DNA from 3 places in the Halobacillus sp. SY10 genome. Region 3 is predicted to be linked to each of the others. Evidence: riboswitches for the same ligand, from Rfam matches in the RefSeq annotation. Region 3 holds a riboswitch; each other region holds the start of a gene.
The links. Region 3 has a riboswitch for S-adenosylmethionine ahead of msrA (peptide-methionine (S)-S-oxide reductase MsrA). Riboswitches for the same ligand answer to the same signal wherever they lie in the genome.
Positions count from the first base shown of each region.

Region 1: linked by a shared signal. The riboswitch ahead of ACJA3J_RS09915 (phosphoadenylyl-sulfate reductase) and the one ahead of msrA (peptide-methionine (S)-S-oxide reductase MsrA) in region 3 are both predicted to bind S-adenosylmethionine.
Region 2: linked by a shared signal. The riboswitch ahead of ACJA3J_RS21110 (5-methyltetrahydropteroyltriglutamate--homocysteine S-methyltransferase) and the one ahead of msrA (peptide-methionine (S)-S-oxide reductase MsrA) in region 3 are both predicted to bind S-adenosylmethionine.

Region 1 covers NZ_CP174345.1:1,934,716-1,940,406, reverse strand. The annotation lists gene cobA (uroporphyrinogen-III C-methyltransferase) at 1-47, opposite strand, end outside; gene cysC (adenylyl-sulfate kinase) at 64-657, opposite strand; gene sat (sulfate adenylyltransferase) at 663-1,811, opposite strand; gene ACJA3J_RS09915 (phosphoadenylyl-sulfate reductase) at 1,825-2,559, opposite strand; SAM riboswitch class I at 2,642-2,756, opposite strand; SAM riboswitch class I at 2,926-3,023, shown strand; gene ACJA3J_RS09910 (sulfite exporter TauE/SafE family protein) at 3,146-4,027, shown strand; gene ACJA3J_RS09905 (DAK2 domain-containing protein) at 4,065-5,691, opposite strand, start outside.
Region 2 covers NZ_CP174345.1:4,221,383-4,227,073, reverse strand. The annotation lists gene ACJA3J_RS21135 (malate:quinone oxidoreductase) at 1-429, shown strand, start outside; gene ACJA3J_RS21130 (VOC family protein) at 718-1,122, shown strand; gene ACJA3J_RS21125 (hypothetical protein) at 1,323-1,529, shown strand; gene ACJA3J_RS21120 (MFS transporter) at 1,726-2,988, shown strand; gene ACJA3J_RS21115 (TetR/AcrR family transcriptional regulator) at 2,942-3,562, shown strand; SAM riboswitch class I at 3,666-3,768, shown strand; gene ACJA3J_RS21110 (5-methyltetrahydropteroyltriglutamate--homocysteine S-methyltransferase) at 3,865-4,986, shown strand; gene ACJA3J_RS21105 (aldo/keto reductase) at 5,077-5,691, shown strand, end outside.
Region 3 covers NZ_CP174345.1:827,794-833,484, reverse strand. The annotation lists gene ACJA3J_RS04185 (ribonuclease H-like YkuK family protein) at 1-6, shown strand, start outside; gene ACJA3J_RS04180 (peroxiredoxin-like family protein) at 328-981, opposite strand; gene eutH (ethanolamine utilization protein EutH) at 1,005-2,123, opposite strand; gene ACJA3J_RS04170 (ion channel) at 2,268-2,672, shown strand; gene msrA (peptide-methionine (S)-S-oxide reductase MsrA) at 2,720-3,193, opposite strand; SAM riboswitch class I at 3,315-3,436, opposite strand; gene ACJA3J_RS04160 (AIM24 family protein) at 3,608-4,300, opposite strand; gene ACJA3J_RS04155 (DinB family protein) at 4,729-5,217, shown strand; gene ACJA3J_RS04150 (Na+/H+ antiporter NhaC family protein) at 5,267-5,691, opposite strand, start outside.

The DNA of each region.
Region 1 (5,691 bases), 1.1 Mb from region 3:
AGGTCGTAATCTCCCGGCCCCGCACCCACAATATAAACGTTTGTCATTTTCCGGCCCCTTTCATTACACCCAATTTTTCTTTTGCAAAAGCTTCCACACTTGTTCTGCACAGCTTTCCACATCATGCGTTTTAGAATCGAGCACAAGTTCCGGTTTCGGCGGTGCTTCATATGGCGCATCAATACCTGTAAACCCTTTGATCTCCCCGTTTCTCGCTTTCTTATAAAGTCCTTTCGGATCACGGGTTTCACACTCTTCCACAGGACAGTCGACATGAATTTCAATAAAATCGCCCGCTGGAACAGAGGCCCTTACGAGATCCCGGTCTTTTTGATAAGGAGAAATAAATGCTGTTAAGACGATGGTTCCACTGTCTGCAAAAAGTTTCGCGACTTCACCGATTCGTCTGATGTTCTCCTCCCTGTCTTCTTCCGAAAATCCGAGGTCTGCGTTCAGTCCATGTCTCACATTGTCGCCATCGAGTAAATAGCTTTGGATGCCTTTTTCGTACAACACCTTGTTCAATCGGTTGGCAATGCTTGATTTACCTGAGCCCGAGAGTCCTGTAAACCAGAGCACACCACTTTGGTGCCCATTTTTTCTACGATAATCTTCATTGCCAACGGATGTCTCATGCCAGGTAAGATTTTCACTCATTGTTTTCACCCCTTCTGTTCCACTGTTTCCTTCTGCATTCCTTCGATTAGTACGTCCACCACTTCAGGGCGACTGAACGTTTTGGGTGGCTTTTCTCCTTTTCGCAAAAGCTCTCTCACTTTCGTCCCTGACAAGATCATGTGATGTTCTTTGTCGTGGGGGCAGGTTTTATGGGAAGCCATCGATTCGCAAGCGTTGCAATAAAAACTATGTTCAAAGAAAAGTGGCGTGATCCCAAGCTCCCCATCTTCATAATGGCTGAAAATTTTCTGCGCATCGTACGTACCATAATAATCCCCTACACCTGCATGATCGCGGCCGACTATGAAGTGAGAGCAACCGAAATTCTTTCTGACGATTGCATGAAAGATCGCCTCCCTTGGCCCTGCATACCGCATCGCTGCATTGAAAACGGCCAATGTGACTCTTTCTTTTGGATAGTACTGATCAAGAAGGACTTGATAGCTCTTCATTCGGACTTCACTGGGAATATCATCACTTTTTGTTTCACCCACAAGAGGATTTAAAAACAATCCATCCACCGTTTCCAGTGCAGCTTTCTGGATATATTCGTGAGCTCTATGGACAGGATTTCTTGTTTGGAAACCGACGACCTTTTTCCACCCGAGTTCTTGAAAGTGCTCCCTCGATTGTTCTGGATCCAAATAAAAAGCTTTTCCATGTTCGTAAGGAGGTTTTTGAAAGACCTCAATTTCGCCTGCTACGTACCAATCTGGTCGGTTGTATAATTTGTTCACCCCAGGATGCTCAGGCTCTGTCGTTAAGTATACGTTTTGAGATTCCTTTTCCTTATCCGGTTTAAATCGATCAGTTATCGTAATCGTTCCATATACAACCCCGTCTTTGACCAACTGCGCTTTCCTTCCAAGCGTCCGGGACTGTGACTCTGTGATTGGGAGCGTTATAGGAATACTCCATGGAGTGCCATCTTTCAACCTCATCGTATCGATAACAGATTCATAGTCGTCCTTGTTCATAAATCCTTTTAATGGACTATAAGCACCATTCGCAATCAAACCGACATCACTTAAGGCCATTGAATCAAGCTCGATGATATCTTCCGGCAGCTCCTCCGGTCTTTTTTCCTTCCATCTGTTTATAAGTTCTCCACCGTGCGGGGTTATGATTGACATGCAAATTCCTCCTTCATGAATTTTCCTCTTCCAAAGGCTCCGCTGTGTGTAAACCACATTCGGATTTATTGAACCCTTTCCATCTTCCTGATCTCCCATCATCGGCTGCCTGAGCCGTACATGGAATGCATCCGACACTGGGATAATTCTGATCGTGTAATTCATTGTAATCCAACCCATTTAGTCGGATATATTGCCATACGTCTTCCCATGTCCAGTGAATCAACGGACATATTTTTATGGATTTGAATCTTTCATCCTTATTGACGAAGTTTGTTTTTTGTCGGCTAGGGGATTGTTCACGCCTCAGCCCCGACAACCACGCTGTTTTCCCGCTGAGGGCATCTTCGAGCGGTTTTATTTTACGGATGTAACAACAATGATCCGGCTTCCGTTTCCATAAGGCGGATCCGAATTGTTCTGCCTGTTCTTCCAGATTGATGTCAGGCTTCTTTATCGTTATGTTTAGTGCCGGATATCTCTTTCTTACTTTTTCAATAAGCTCATAAGTTTCTTGAAAATGAAGGTCTGTATCAAGAAAAACGACTTCGGCATCCGGCTGAGCCTTCGAAATCAAATCTATGAGAACGATACCTTCGGCTCCGAAACTACAGGCATACGCAATGTCCTTATACTGAGAATATGCCCAGCGAATGACTTCCGCTGCTCCTTTTGTATCGTCGCCCTTCGGTGGATCACCCTCAAATGGGTTTTCAAATGATTGATATGTGATGAGTGATGGTTTCATTTCCTCCTCCTTTCTTAAAAGCAAAAAAGCCTATCTTCACGATAAGAAGAAAGGCTTTTACAAATACATGTAAACTACATTCTCCCTATCTTCTCAAGCGTTCACCACTTGCTGGAATTGGCACAGTATCTGTATACATCATCAGACCCGTTGCCGAGGTTTCAAAGGGCCAGTCCCTCCACCTCTCTAGATAAGAAAAGGTATGAAATTTTTTGAAAAACAAGTTGATACAAATCTTATGCTCCTTTTCAACAGATGTCAATGTTTTTTTGAAAAATTATAATTTTTCTGCTTTTTTAATAAATATGTTTGACAAACAAATCCATGTCCGTTAGTTTTAGAATTATTCTAAAAATATTCATACGATCCTTATGAAGAGTCGGGGGAGGAAACTGGTCTGACGATCCCGCAGCAACCTTTAAGAAGGTGCTCATTCCAGCAGCCAGAAGGCTGAAAGATAAGGTGCGGATCACTCCCCCTTCTTTCAGACGGGGGAGTTTTTTTTGATTATAAAACCAAGTAAATGCATAGGAATAATGAAAAATACTTTACTATACATTGGACTTTTTAAAAGGAGTGGTACACTTTGCAAAAACTAACGATTTTCGCACTCATTGGGTTTGTTGCTCAACTGATGGACGGTGCACTCGGCATGGGGTTTGGGCTTAGCTCATCAACCATTCTCTTATCCTATGGACTTGCTCCTGCTGTAGCATCCGCTTCCATCCATATGTCTCAGATCGCCACCACGGCTGTTTCAGGCTTTTCCCACTATAAATTTGGCAATGTAGATAAACGCCTTGTCATGATTATCGCAGTTCCTGGAGCCATCAGTGCCTTTTTAGGTGCGGCATTTTTAAGCTATATATCAGGGGAATTCATTAGACCTTACATATCCATATTCCTACTCACACTAGGGATTTATATCATTTTTCGTTTCCTATACCTTTCGAAAAAAACACATACCAAAGAAAAGAAGTCTGTAAACAAACGTTTCCTCTTGCCACTTGGAATTGCCGGGGGTTTTTTGGATAGTGTCGGAGGGGGTGGATGGGGACCTGTGAATACACCTGCGCTTCTTTCTCAATCAGGGATTGCTCCAAGAAAAGTCATTGGAACAGTGGATACGAGCGAATTTCTGGTAACGATTTCAGCAACGGCTGGGTTTTTGATTTTTTTAGGGCATGACCAGTTCAGCTGGCTGCTCATTTCATCTTTCGTTATCGGTGGTGTCATAGCAGCACCCATTGCCGCTTGGCTTGTCAAAACCCTCCCCTCTTCTGTTCTTGGAGTATTAGCCGGAGGTTTTATCATACTTACAAATACGAGGACTTTACTTTCTTCGATCCAAGTCAGTGATTCGATCTTAACGTTTGTGTACACTTGTCTGCTATCCGGCTATCTCTTGATTGTTGTTTTTTCTATTCGAAACCATCTTCGAGTCAAGGTGGTTCGAAAACAAGCATAAAAGAAACGCAGCCCCAAGAGCTGCGTTCCTGCACGTTTTATTCGATTGAAAAGATATAGGAGTAAATCGGCTGTCCACCATTGTGGATTTCCACTTCTAGATCTTCATACGTTTCTTCTATGAATGATTCAAGTTCTGCTACATCTTTTTCGTCGACTTCTTCACCTGTCAAGATGGTCAGAATTTCATCTTCATCTTCGTCAATCATTTGGTTCAACAACGTTTTAGCAGTCGTCAATGCATCTTGATCTGTGGCGGAAATTTTGCCATCGGCGATTCCCATGAAATGGCCTTTGGAAATGTCCAACCCATCAATTTGTGTATCTCTGACGGCGTACGTAATTTGCCCTGTCTTCACTTCAGCCATGAGGCTCTGCATTTCCTCTTTATTCGCATCAAGATCCGCTTCTGGGTTGAACCCTAGAAGGGCGCTCATCCCTTGAGGAATCGTTTTCGATGGAATGACAGCCACCTCTACATCCGCTAATTCTGCCGCTTGTTCAGCAGCCATGACGATATTCTTGTTATTCGGCAAGACAAGCACTCGTTTTGCATGTGCTTCTTTAATCGCTTCCGAAAGATCTTGAGTACTCGGGTTCATGGTTTGTCCACCTTGGATAACAACAGTAGCTCCAAGACTTTCAAACAACTTCTTGATTCCGTCTCCCATGCTTACTGTCACGATTCCGTACTCTGCTTTTTCCTCTGACTTGGGCTTGGCTTTCTTTTTGTCACCAACGATCGACGTATGCTGCTCACGCATATTCTCAATCTTCATGTTGACAAGACTGCCGTATCTTTGCCCCAAGGTCATCGCTTCACCTGGATATTCCACGTGGACATGGACTTTGATCAAGTCTTCATCAGAAACGACAAGCAGAGAATCTCCCATTTCACTGAGCTCATTACGGAAGGCTTCTTCATCATATGGATGTTCAGCAAGTTTATCTTCTTCAAATTTGACCATGAATTCTGTGCAATAGCCAAATTCAATATCCTCTGTATTCATGAAATCCTGATTTAACTTGTGGTGTTCAGCGTTGACCATGTCATCCATCGATACTGTATCATCAAGATCAGGAACCTCTTCCCCTTTTAAGTTGGCTAGGAAACCTTCATAAATCGTGACAAGGCCCTGACCGCCACTATCCACGACCCCCACTTCCTTCAATACTGGAAGCAGTTCAGGCGTATGCTTCAATGATTTTTTCGCTGCTTGAACGACTCCTTCGATGAATGGAATGAAGTCATCTTCTTTTTCAGCAATCTCGGCAGATGCTTCGGCAGTCTCTCTTGCTACAGTAAGAATGGTTCCTTCCACAGGTTTCATGACGGCTTTATATGCTGTGGTGGCCCCGCCTTGAAGAGCGTCCGAAAAGTCTTTGGTTGTAATGACTTCTTTACCTTCAATCGCCTTTGAAAAACCACGGAAAATTTGGGAGAGAATAACACCTGAGTTACCACGCGCTCCCATTAAGAGACCTTTGGATAAAGATTGGGCCACTGTTCCTACATGATTCTGGTCCACATTCCGTACTTCTTCAGCTCCAGAAGTCATGGACAGATTCATATTCGTCCCCGTATCTCCATCCGGTACAGGGAAAACATTCAAAGCATCAATCATTTGTGAGTTCTGCTTTAAATGATGAGCTCCTTGCAAGATC
Region 2 (5,691 bases), 920 kb from region 3:
ATCGAGCAGGTCATTCAATCGAAGGAAAAACGTCTGGAAGAACTGCGTGAATTCATCCCTGCGGCCAAAGCAGAGGACTGGGATCTCGTCACCGCAGGTCAACGCGTACAGGTCATTAAGGATACCGAGGGTGGGGGCAAAGGAACGCTTCAATTCGGAACTGAAGTCGTCAGTTCCGCCGATGGCTCCATCGCTGCCTTGCTTGGTGCTTCACCAGGCGCATCGACAGCGGTTTCTGTCATGCTTGACCTGATGGGAAGATGCTTCCCAGAGCAGTTGAAGGAATGGGAACCGAAAATCAAAGAGATGATTCCTTCTTACGGGAAAAAATTAGTTGAAAATCCAGAGTTGATCCGCGAAATTCATGCGACTACAGAAGAGACGCTTGGGCTGACGGAGGAGCAGGAAGAGAGTCCTGTGAATATTTAAATGCAGCGAAAAGTGCCTTTCCCCACACAGGTGGGAGGGCACTTTTTTTATTGTCTTATAGGTTAATGTTTCGTAACTCGTGTGCAATGTCCTCTAATGTTGCTTAAACGTCCCCTATCGAGAAGTTATTGTCCATTTTCTTACTCCGACCAAAGTTGTATATATTTTTCATTCTTTCCGCTAATGGGTTTTCCCTCGGAATCTATTACTATTGGTTAAAAAGAGGGCATTCAATCATGGCTAGTTTCAGTTAGAGAATTGCTCTCGGTAAGCGGGAGGAGAAGAAGAATGAAGTTTCCAAGCTTTGAAGCATCACAAATAAGGGTAGCGAGACCTACCGACCAATTAGAAAAAGTCATTGAATTTTATGAGGCAGGACTTGGTTTAGAGAGAATGACAGACTTTGCAGGACACAGAGGATATGAGGGTGTGGTTTATGGATTACCTGGTCTATCCTACCAACTCGAGTTCACCAGGCATGAATCTGGCAGCCCTTGCCCTGCACCTTCTAAGGATAATTTGCTGGTTTTTTATATAGAAAATCGGGGTGAGGTGCTGGATGTAACTGAAAGACTCCATGATATGGGATACAAGAAAGTGGAATCTGAAAATCCATATTGGAAGGAAAAAGGGATAACCATTGAAGATCCAGATGGTTGGAGAGTCGTTTTGATGAATACGAAAGGGATTTGAAATGAAAAGGTTAGTCAGATCAAAAGAAAGAGAAATGCATAGAAACACTATGCTTTTCTCTTTCTTTTATTCTTCCGAGGTCTACCAATTAAAGCTGTTGTGGGAGCTGAAAACGCTGTACGGAAGAATCTTTTAAATGGGAATGCTTGTTTTAGATTGGCATGGTTTGAAATAATGAAAAGCTGTAAGGAGGGATGTGCATGTTGTTCTTTATTATTCTTGCCTGCATGTTATTAGGTTGGTTGATTATGATGACCGGTCCTTTGATAGGAGGAATCATCACTTTTGGTATTGTTGTTGGTTGCTTATTCAGGGGGTTGTTTCTCATCAGTGAAATACATAAACAAATAGTCAAAGATGAAAGAGAGGGAGACTCAGACAGCGACATGGACGAGGGTCCGTTTTGAGTTTGATCGCTGCATGGCCTTTGATAAGTAGTAGTGAATATAGGGACGTAAAAGCAAGGGTGTAAAAATTTTGCCTTCATGCTTTTATGGGCGATTTTACTCTTTTTAAAACAACGGTTGCAAAACGACACCAGTGTCGATATAATATAACTAACAAAACGACATCGGTGTCGTTTAATTGAGAGGGGCCCAACCTATGGAGCGTTTATGGAAAAACAAAGGGTATATGACCTTGATGTCCGCGCAAGCCATCTCGAGCATTGGCGACTGGCTCAGCATTGTCGCGATTATCACGCTTGTCGGATTGAAATGGGATGCATCACCGCTTGAAGTGTCGTTCGTCTTTTTATGTTTGGCTGTGCCGATGGCTTTGTTTGGACCGGTTGCTGGAATGGTGGCTGACCGCTTCAGCCGCAAAACGCTTATGATCGTATCTGATGTCGTGAGGGCGGCTTTAATACTGATTTTGACGGTCGCGACATCGCTTTGGATGGTTTATGCAACCCTACTTACGATCGGAATCTTCTCCGCAGTATTCATTCCTGCGAAAAACGGGAAATTGAAGGAAGTGGTGCCGGAGGAGGATATGAAAGGGGCGATGTCGATCACTTCGATGATTGACTCGTCGACGAAAATTCTCGGCCCGCTCGTTAGTGGATTGCTTGTTACGGTTTTCGGCGCCCAGCAAGTTTTTATCATCGACTCGGCCACGTTTCTCGTGTCTGCGGTCATCCTCTTGTTTGTTCCAAATGCGCTTCCTCTGGAAACGACCGAAGAAGAAAAAGAGAAAGCGTCGTTCAAGAAAGAGTTCGCGCTCGGCTTTTCTTTTCTTAAATCGAACCGCTTTATGATGACGGGTTTGATTCTTGTCGGGCTCAGCCTGTTGATTCTTCAATCGGCCGATTCTCAGCTGATTGTCTTAATTCGTGAGCTGACGCAGGTGTCCCCCGATTTGTTCGGTTATCTAGTGACGGGGTCTGGTCTCGGCATGTTCTTAGCAGGATTTTTGTTAGCGAAGAAAACGGATTATAAAGCTTATCCGCTCATGCTCCTTGGGGTTTGTGGAATCGGAGCGAGTTTTGGGATTATGGGGATGCTTACCTTTTATGACCTCAATTATTCTATCCTTTGGGGACCGGGACTCGGATTCACCGCGGGTTTCTCTGCAAGTCTGATTTTTGTTCCGTTCCAGGCGACTGTCCAGGTGAACACACCTGTTCATATGACCGGGCGCGTGTTTGGGGCCATCAACAGTGTCATGACGACTGCGACCATCATTGGGCCTCTTGTCGGAGGATGGATCGCGACGATGATTGGCGTCATTCCGACGTTTACCATTACAGCAAGTCTCCTTGTCTGCGTATCCATCGTAGGATTTGTAACGAAGCGAAAAGTAGAGGGAGGGAAAGCACATGTCTCCACGAGTGAGCAAGGAACACCTGAAGCAACGACGAGCTGACATCATGGAATCTGCAAGGAACGTATTCATCGAACATGGATACGAGCACACGACGATGAAGCATGTCATGGAGTCGGCTGGCGTCAGCCGCGGCGGTCTCTATCAATATTTTTCAAATAAAGAAGACCTATTTGAAGCCTTGCTTGAAGAAGGGCTGACGGATGAAGCTGAAACGACAGAAGATTCTCTTGAAAAAGTAGAGTCCTATTGGGACCTGCTTATGCAGCTTTTGTTCGGGGAAGATGGCAGTCCGAATACAGAGATGGACCCTCTCGCACCAAGCAAGCTTGAGTTCTTTATCACCGGACGTAACAATGAACGAAGACGTGCGTACGGGGAAAAACGTTATGAAATGGGTCTGCAGATTTACGATGGACTCATCACAAAAGGGCAAAAATCCGGTGAGTTCAGTGATCGCTATGAAAGCCAAATTATTGCGCGGTCGATCATCACTTTCATTGACGGGCTGGCACTCGATCATGCCATTTTGCCCGAAGAGAAGGTAAAGTTGAAGGAGCAGTCGGCTCTGTTCGTGGATTATTTGAGAATGGCGTTGATTGAATCCTCCTCTTGAAGAGGGGGATTTTTATTTAAGGAAAACAAGAGAAAAATGTTCAGAATCGGTTGTCAATTTCAATCGAAGTCCTGTATAGTAATCTTTAACAATTCAATCATGTTTCTTATCCAGAAAGGTGGAGGGACTGGCCCGTTGATACCTTAGCAGCAGACTTATAGAAAGTACTGTGCTAATTCCAGAAGCGTTCAGCTTGCAGATAAGAAGGGAATCGTTCGGCGGTTACTTAGCCCCTCTTCTTATTTAGAAGAGGGGCTTTTCTTATTGGAGCGCACAAACTATGAAAGAAAGAAGGGTTATAAATGTCTATAACAACCGAAAAGAATGTGAAGAGAACACCATTTAAAGGAGACCATGTAGGAAGCTTCCTACGTCCAGAACGATTAAAAGCAGCACGTATCCAACAGGCAGAGGGAGAAATAACGGAAGAGGAATTGCGTCAAGTGGAAGATGAAGAGATTGTAAAATTAGTAGAAAAACAAAAAGCAGCAGGATTGAAAGCTGTCACGGATGGCGATTTCCGCCGAAGCTGGTGGCATTTTGATTTCCTCGAAGGCCTCGATGGGGTAGAAGGTTATGAACCTGAAAAAGGTCTGAAATTCAAAGGAGTGGAAACGAAAGCCCGTGGAATTAAAATTACAGGACATGTAGGTTTCAGTGATCATGAGATGGTCAACCATTTCCGTTTTTTAAAAAGCATTGCCGGTGATGCTGTTGCCAAATTGACAATCCCGAGTCCGAACATGCTCTTATTCCGTGCGGATCGGTCGGAAGGCATTTATGATGACGATGAAGAACTCGTCAATGATTTAGTGGTGGCTTATCGAGGATTCATAAACAAAATTTATGAGGAAGGCTGCCGCTACCTACAGTTTGATGATACGTCATGGGCGACGTTTTTCTCAGAAGAAGGACGTGCTTCAATGAAAAAGAAAGGCCAAAACCCTGAGGAAGTGGCCGAGCTGTGTGCACGTGCCATCAATGAGTCGATTGCCAACAGACCGGATGATCTGCTTATTACCATGCATATTTGTCGAGGCAATTTCCGTTCGACCTTTATGACGAGCGGAAGCTATGAAGCGGTATCGGAAACAATTTTTGGTGGCTTGGATGTTGATGGTTTGTTCCTTGAGTTTGACGATGAGCGCTCCGGCGGATTTGAGCCCCTTCGTCATATGAACCGCCAAGACTTATCCATCGTTCTTGGTTTAATTACATCAAAGTATGGAGAGTTGGAGGATCCAGAGCGCGTGAAGGCTCGTATTCTTGAAGCTTCAGATTATGTACCTTTGAGCCAGCTGTGTTTGAGTCCTCAATGTGGATTTGCATCAACAGAAGAAGGTAATGAAATCACAGAAGAACAGCAGTGGAAGAAAATCGACCATGTTGTCAGGATTGCAGAAGAAGTGTGGCAGGAGGGCTGATGTAGACTTAATCTCCTTGGAAGGAATGTTTCATTTTTCTTATAGTTGGTTATACAACTATAGGTTCTTTTTAAAAGGAGGAATGAACACATGAAATCACTGCAGGATGCATTGAAACATAAAGTAGGACTTGGCACAGCCCCTTTAGGAAATATGTTCAGGGATGTCCCGGAAGAAGAAGCCCGTGAAACGATACAAACCGCCTGGGATGAGGGCGTCCGCTATTTTGACACTGCACCTTTTTATGGAGCCGGTTTAGCGGAGATGCGTGTCGGTGACGTGTTATCGAAGTATAACCGTGATGACTATGTATTAAGCACAAAAGTCGGTCGTTATATGACGGATGAGACAGAAGAGAACGCAGGGCTTTTTGAACATGGCCGGAACAATAAAGTCATTACCGATTACACGGAAGACGCAACGAAACGGTCGATCGAGCAGAGCCTTGAACGACTGCAAACCGATCGTTTAGACATGGTCTTCGTGCATGACGTTTCTCCTGATTTCCACGGAGATGAATGGGTGGCTAAATTTGAAGAAGCGAGAACCGGAGCTTTCCGTGTATTGTCACGTCTTCGGGAAGAAGGAGTCATCCGTTCGTGGGGCCTTGGCGTTAACACGACAGAACCGATTGAACTTGCGATGGAGCTTGAGGAAACAAGGCCGGATGTCTGCTTATCCGCAACGCAATATACGCTCCTCCAG
Region 3 (5,691 bases):
AAGTAATGGAAGGTGATCATGGTTGTATCAAAAAGCCGTTACCTCTTGTGTGTTTGGAATCATGTCCATCTTTCTTCCTCTTATCGGTATCATTCTTGGATGGGTAGGGATACTTTTTGCAAATAAAGCTCTCGGTAAACTTTCCACCGAAGAACCGGGATACCGTTTCGCCTTAGGCGGAAAGGTATGTAGCATCCTTGGGATTTGCCTGCAGTCTTGTATCCTGATATTTGTCCTTGCTGCCTATTTCTTTTTTATGAATCTGAATCTCTTTATGTAAAACAAAAAATACCAAAGCGCCCTCTGGATCCAGAGGGCGCTTTGTTCTTACGTATTTATTTTTTTCAATTCTTCAAGAACGTCAGACGGTTCGGCTCGATCTTTATAATCAGCCTTCGTATAGTCATACAAAATCGTCCCATCTGTATCAATGATATATGTTGCGGAGACAGGCAGGGTCCAAGTTTCGTCGCCATTATGTTTGTCCACTTGCAGCCCTTTGTCTTTATATACCTCTACAAGGTAATCTGGTAATTGGTACACTAAATTGTATTGATTGGCCACTTCATTCCCAACGTCGCTCACCACATGATAGTTCAGTTGATTTTTCTCCTGTGTCGTCAGTGACTGATCGGGGGTTTGTGGACTAATCGCAATCAATTCAGCTCCTTCTCCATGAATCTCATCTAGGATTTGCTGATAGGCTCTCAGTTCCATGTTGCAATAAGGACACCATCCTCCGCGATAAAAAGTAAGGACGACCGGTCCACTTTTTAATTGTTCATAAAGCTCGACCGTTTCCCCCTTCGCGTCAGGCAAGTTGAAGTTTGGCGCTTTCTCTCCTGCTGACAAACCTTCTCCATCATTTGAAGATTCAAGTTCATCAATCGCCTTCTTCATTTTTTCTTGTATTTCATCAGGAGTTGCTTTCTTGAATTTTTCAATGTAATCGTTATAATGCTTTCTCATTTCTGTCTTCATGAAAAAACTCCTTTTCAGCGGATTCACTTTTCATTATATAGGGGTGCGACACTCGAAGAAACTGATTTGCTCTCTCTCGTCATCCATAAGGCAAGACCAACGGCTAATACCCCAGCTGTTAATTTACCAACCAATACTGGGAAAATCATATCCCTTTCTACACTAGCCACGAACGCAAAATGGCTGCCGATGACAAACGCCCCGCTCACCGCAAAGGCAGCATTGACCGTTTTCCCTCGTTCATCCATATCTTTCATCGTCGCTAACATGGGTAAGTGATGTGCCGTAGAAGCGATCAGCCCTGTTAAGGACGTAGCATTCATGCCTAACCTTTCACTCAGTTGTCCTATCCATCTCTCTCCCCGCTGATTGATGAAAGCGACAAGAGGATAAGCACCAGCTAATGTAACGGTAATCCTTCCAACGATGATGATCCCTTCCGATAAAGGAGCCATCCCCGGCAGGACAACGAACCCTGTCAACGTTTCGATAATAATGAGAGCAAGACCTGTAATGATGATGATTTCAATGGTTTTTCCGAAATAAGAAAATAACCGGATCGTTATGTTCGTGAACAACCATAATCCCGCCCCGATACAGCCGGAGAGCAAGATAGCCGGCGTCAAATTACGTAACATCCACGCCGCTTCATATCCTGCCAGTGCACCACCGACAAAGCATCCGATCGGAACCGTAACTAAACCTGCTAAAATTCCCTTTGAAAAGAAAGGCCGATCTTCTTTTTTTACAATCGTAAGCGCAACAGGAATTGTAAAAACAAGCGTCGGTCCCATCATCGTACCGAGGAGTGCCCAGGAAAAAGTGGCCGCTTCCTCTTCCACAGCTAGAGATTCTGCCAAAGGGTAGGCACCCATATCAATAGCAAGCATCATGGATGCAAACATCGAAGGATCCGCCCCGAACCATAAAAACAACGGGCGGATGACAGGGGCCAGCCACTGGGACAGTACGGGTGCTAGGGATATGATCCCTACCATCGAAAGAGCAAGTGGTCCCATCATCATAAACGCTTCGTAAAAACGCCACCCGAGAGATAGCCGGTGATTAAGCACATAATAATCAAGGGCACCCAATACCATGAAAATACACATCACAATTAGAATCGCGTCATTAACCCACAAAAGCCCAGCCCCTTCCTTACATTTTTTAATCAATGTTTACGGGAACTTCTACACAGGGTAGGAGTTCTTCTATAATGGCTTGCTCGTCTTTACACAGTGGACGCTAACATAGCCATTCAATTTTTTTATAAAGGAGAAGAAGAAATGGTACAAGCTCTGTTCATCGTTGCGGTCATTTTCATTGCAGCGAATCTCGTGTACTTTTTCACGAATAAAACATACAGAAAAAGCTACTTCAGCACGGCACTTTTCTTTCAATTATTTTTTGTACTGACAGGTGTATTACTAGGGTTTACGGTCCTCTACTATTTGCTATCTTTAGATGGAGTCATTCTAGTTACTAGTTTATCATCCCGGGAACCTGTCGAACCAACCTTTTTGGACTTGCTTTACTTCAGTGGGGAAACCTTGTTGAGCGTAGGTTATGGTGACATGTTACCTGTGGGGATGGCTCGTTTCTTTGCCTTGCTTGAATCGGGAATCGGCATCCTTCTCCCTACAGCCTATTTCTTAAAAGCCATGGATGCATCCAGGCAAAAAGAAGATTAAGAAGGTTTACCTATATAAAAGGACCCTCGCGAAAGGGTCCTTTCTTATTATCCAATGGAGCATGCGGCAGATCCATGCTTTTGTAAATATTTCTGGTGATGCTCTTCTGCTTCATAAAAAGTTGTGGCCTCTTCTACTTCTGTAACGATCGGGCGTTTGAAAATCCCTTTACCTTCCCATTCTTTAATTTTTTCTTCAGCAATGTACTTCTGGCTTGCATCCGAATAAAAAATGACAGAACGGTATTGGTGACCAACGTCGATTCCCTGCTTGTTGCGGGAAGTCGGATCGTGAGCTTCAAAGAAGATATTTACAAGTTCTGCATAAGTGATTACGGTTGGATCGTAGTTCACTTTCACAGATTCCGCGTGTCCACTCTTGCCCGCTTTGACTTGTTCGTATGTCGGGTTATCCAGATGGCCGCCAATATAACCGACCTTCGTTTCTGTAACCCCTTCGAATTTTTCAAAAAACGCTTCTACTCCCCAAAAACATCCTGCACCGAAAATAGCTGTTGCCATTTAACATCTTTCCTTTCCCTTAACGCAACTTCTATCGAGAGCCTTGACGGTTATGGTGCTTACACGAAAAGACCCCTTTTCTTATCCAGTAAGAAAAGGGGTCGCTAATATCCGCACGATCCTCTCATCTCTTAGAATGTGAATACATTCTACAGGAATTGGCACCGTTCTCGTCAATCCGTAGATTGATTCGATGGTTGCCGGGCATCAAAGGGCCAGTCCCTCCGCCTCTCTGGATAAGAAGTTTCCGTTATTTATTTTTGTTAGTATCCATAGTACTACGTTTTTGTAACGAAGTAAAGGAAAACAGATTAAAAATTTCAAATGATTGTACATCGAGTTTTGTCTTTCTTGATTTCATTGTATTCAGAGCTTAACATGCTCATGCCTGTCTGTAAAAAAATCCGCTTCAGCTCAGTTCTGGCCTGTCGTGTAAACTTCTTCAAACGGCTGAACAATGACGAATCCATCGCCTTCAAACTCCATTTGAATGGACTCCCCGCTTCCGCGTCCAATCAACGTTTTGAAACTGATGTCTGTTCTGAAATTCGGCTCCAAGTGCCCTGACCAGGCCACAGTAGCATGCGGGTCAGTGATTACAGGTTCCCCTGGACGAACTAGCAGCGTCAATGGTTCATAGTGCGAAGTAATCGCGACGCGTCCACTTCCGCTGAGGGTTACATTGAATAAACCACCCGAAACCATCCCGGCCACTTTTTTCATCAGTTTTATATCCCAATCAATGCTCGGCTCAAATGCCAGAAGGTCGTTTCCATTCACTGTGATTGTTTCATTATCCAGGTCAAAAATAGTAATCTTCTTGCCCTGATCGGCAAGGTAAAGACGACCACGGCCAGTAGCCTTCATTAAAGAACTCCCTTCACCAGTCATCGCTTTTTTAAATAAACGACCGACGCCATGCTCAAGGATGCCCTCTCTTTCAAATTTGATGTTCCCATTATAGGAAATCATCGCGCCTGCTTTAGCCCATACTTGATCGAGTAGATTCACCTCAAGGATTCTCGGGGTCTCCAGCTCAAAGTAATCATTCTCGGATTCATCCTGCTTCGTTTTTCTAATAAATTCATCAATGGAGTAGTCACTCATCATCTGTTCCTCCTTAGCGTATTCTATGATTATTTATGCTTTCTCATTGCTTCTATACCACGATGGATCAAAATCGAGGCCTAAAGTTTTCGGATCTTAGTGGCTATGATTTTAATGAGCCTTCGTCATTTATTATTCAATAAAGACGGACAAATCCCTACTGTAAATAAGGATTTTTATTCTCCCTCCAAATGCTTGTCAAACCAATCCAACACCTCAGACGCATACTCTTTGAAATGCAGCCTTAGTCCGTGGCCTCCGCACAATTGGAATAATCTGTATGACCCGGTCATGAAAAATCTTCCTTTTCCTAACTTTACATACGGAAGGGCGTGTGAAAGGTTTCATTTTTGGAGGTGCTAGGGAAAGAAACTTCTATAAGAGTTGTGATAGACTCGATGTAACTTCACTTGAAAGGGAGAATCTGTATGTATGGCTTAGATGAAAAAAGAAATGAACTGCTCCATTTTGTTGAAGAAGTTTCAGAGCAAGAAGCATCCGTCAAGCCTGAAGAAGATCGTTGGTCCATCCTTGAAGTTTTAGAACATTTATACTTAATGGAACAATTAATCGTTTATCAGATTAATCAGGCTCTCAAGCAAGGTGACACACAACAAGCGACAGAAAAACCGATCCATAAGACGACCAACCGCGATTATAAAGTCGAGGCACCAGAGGCCGTTCGCCCGAAAGGCGAGTTCAATACATTGGATGAAGCGAAAGAAGGTTTGAAAAAAACGCGTGAAGCGACGTTATTCCTTATTCACAATAAGGATGAAGAAACTTTGCAAAACCGCGTATTCCCTCACCCCTCTTTTGGAGATATGAACTTGGAACAATGGGTAGAGTTTATCGGTTGGCACGAACTACGCCACCTGGATCAAATGAAAGAAGTAAAAGCCCATATTCATGCGTAATACAAAAATAACCCCCTGAGTTTATAACTCAGGGGGTTACTCATACGACTTATTTTTTAAAATCTTCTGGTTTTACTTCCTCACCATTTTTACCGGTGTAACGAAGCCCCCAGCCTGTCCATGCCGCAATAAACATAACGATCAATAGCAACCAGCCCTGAAAGACGAAGGGAAAGACTTCTCCAGGGCCAACGACAGGTAAGAAGTCGTATTGATCCGCTGCCCCCTGGACCGTAGCCCATGCGAGCAAAACTCCACCACTCCATGGAAAAATGTAGCCAAGTGAAGAGGTGACCGTATCCAGGAAGTTGGCTCTTCGATACGGGTGAATGTTCATTTCTGTTCCTAATTTACGAACAAACGGCGCAGCAGCAATCTCAGCCGCTGTATTAATCGTAATAAATACATTCAAGAAAGCAACGATTCCGAAAATGGAAAGTTCAGCTCGGCGCACCACATTATTGATCAACTTCA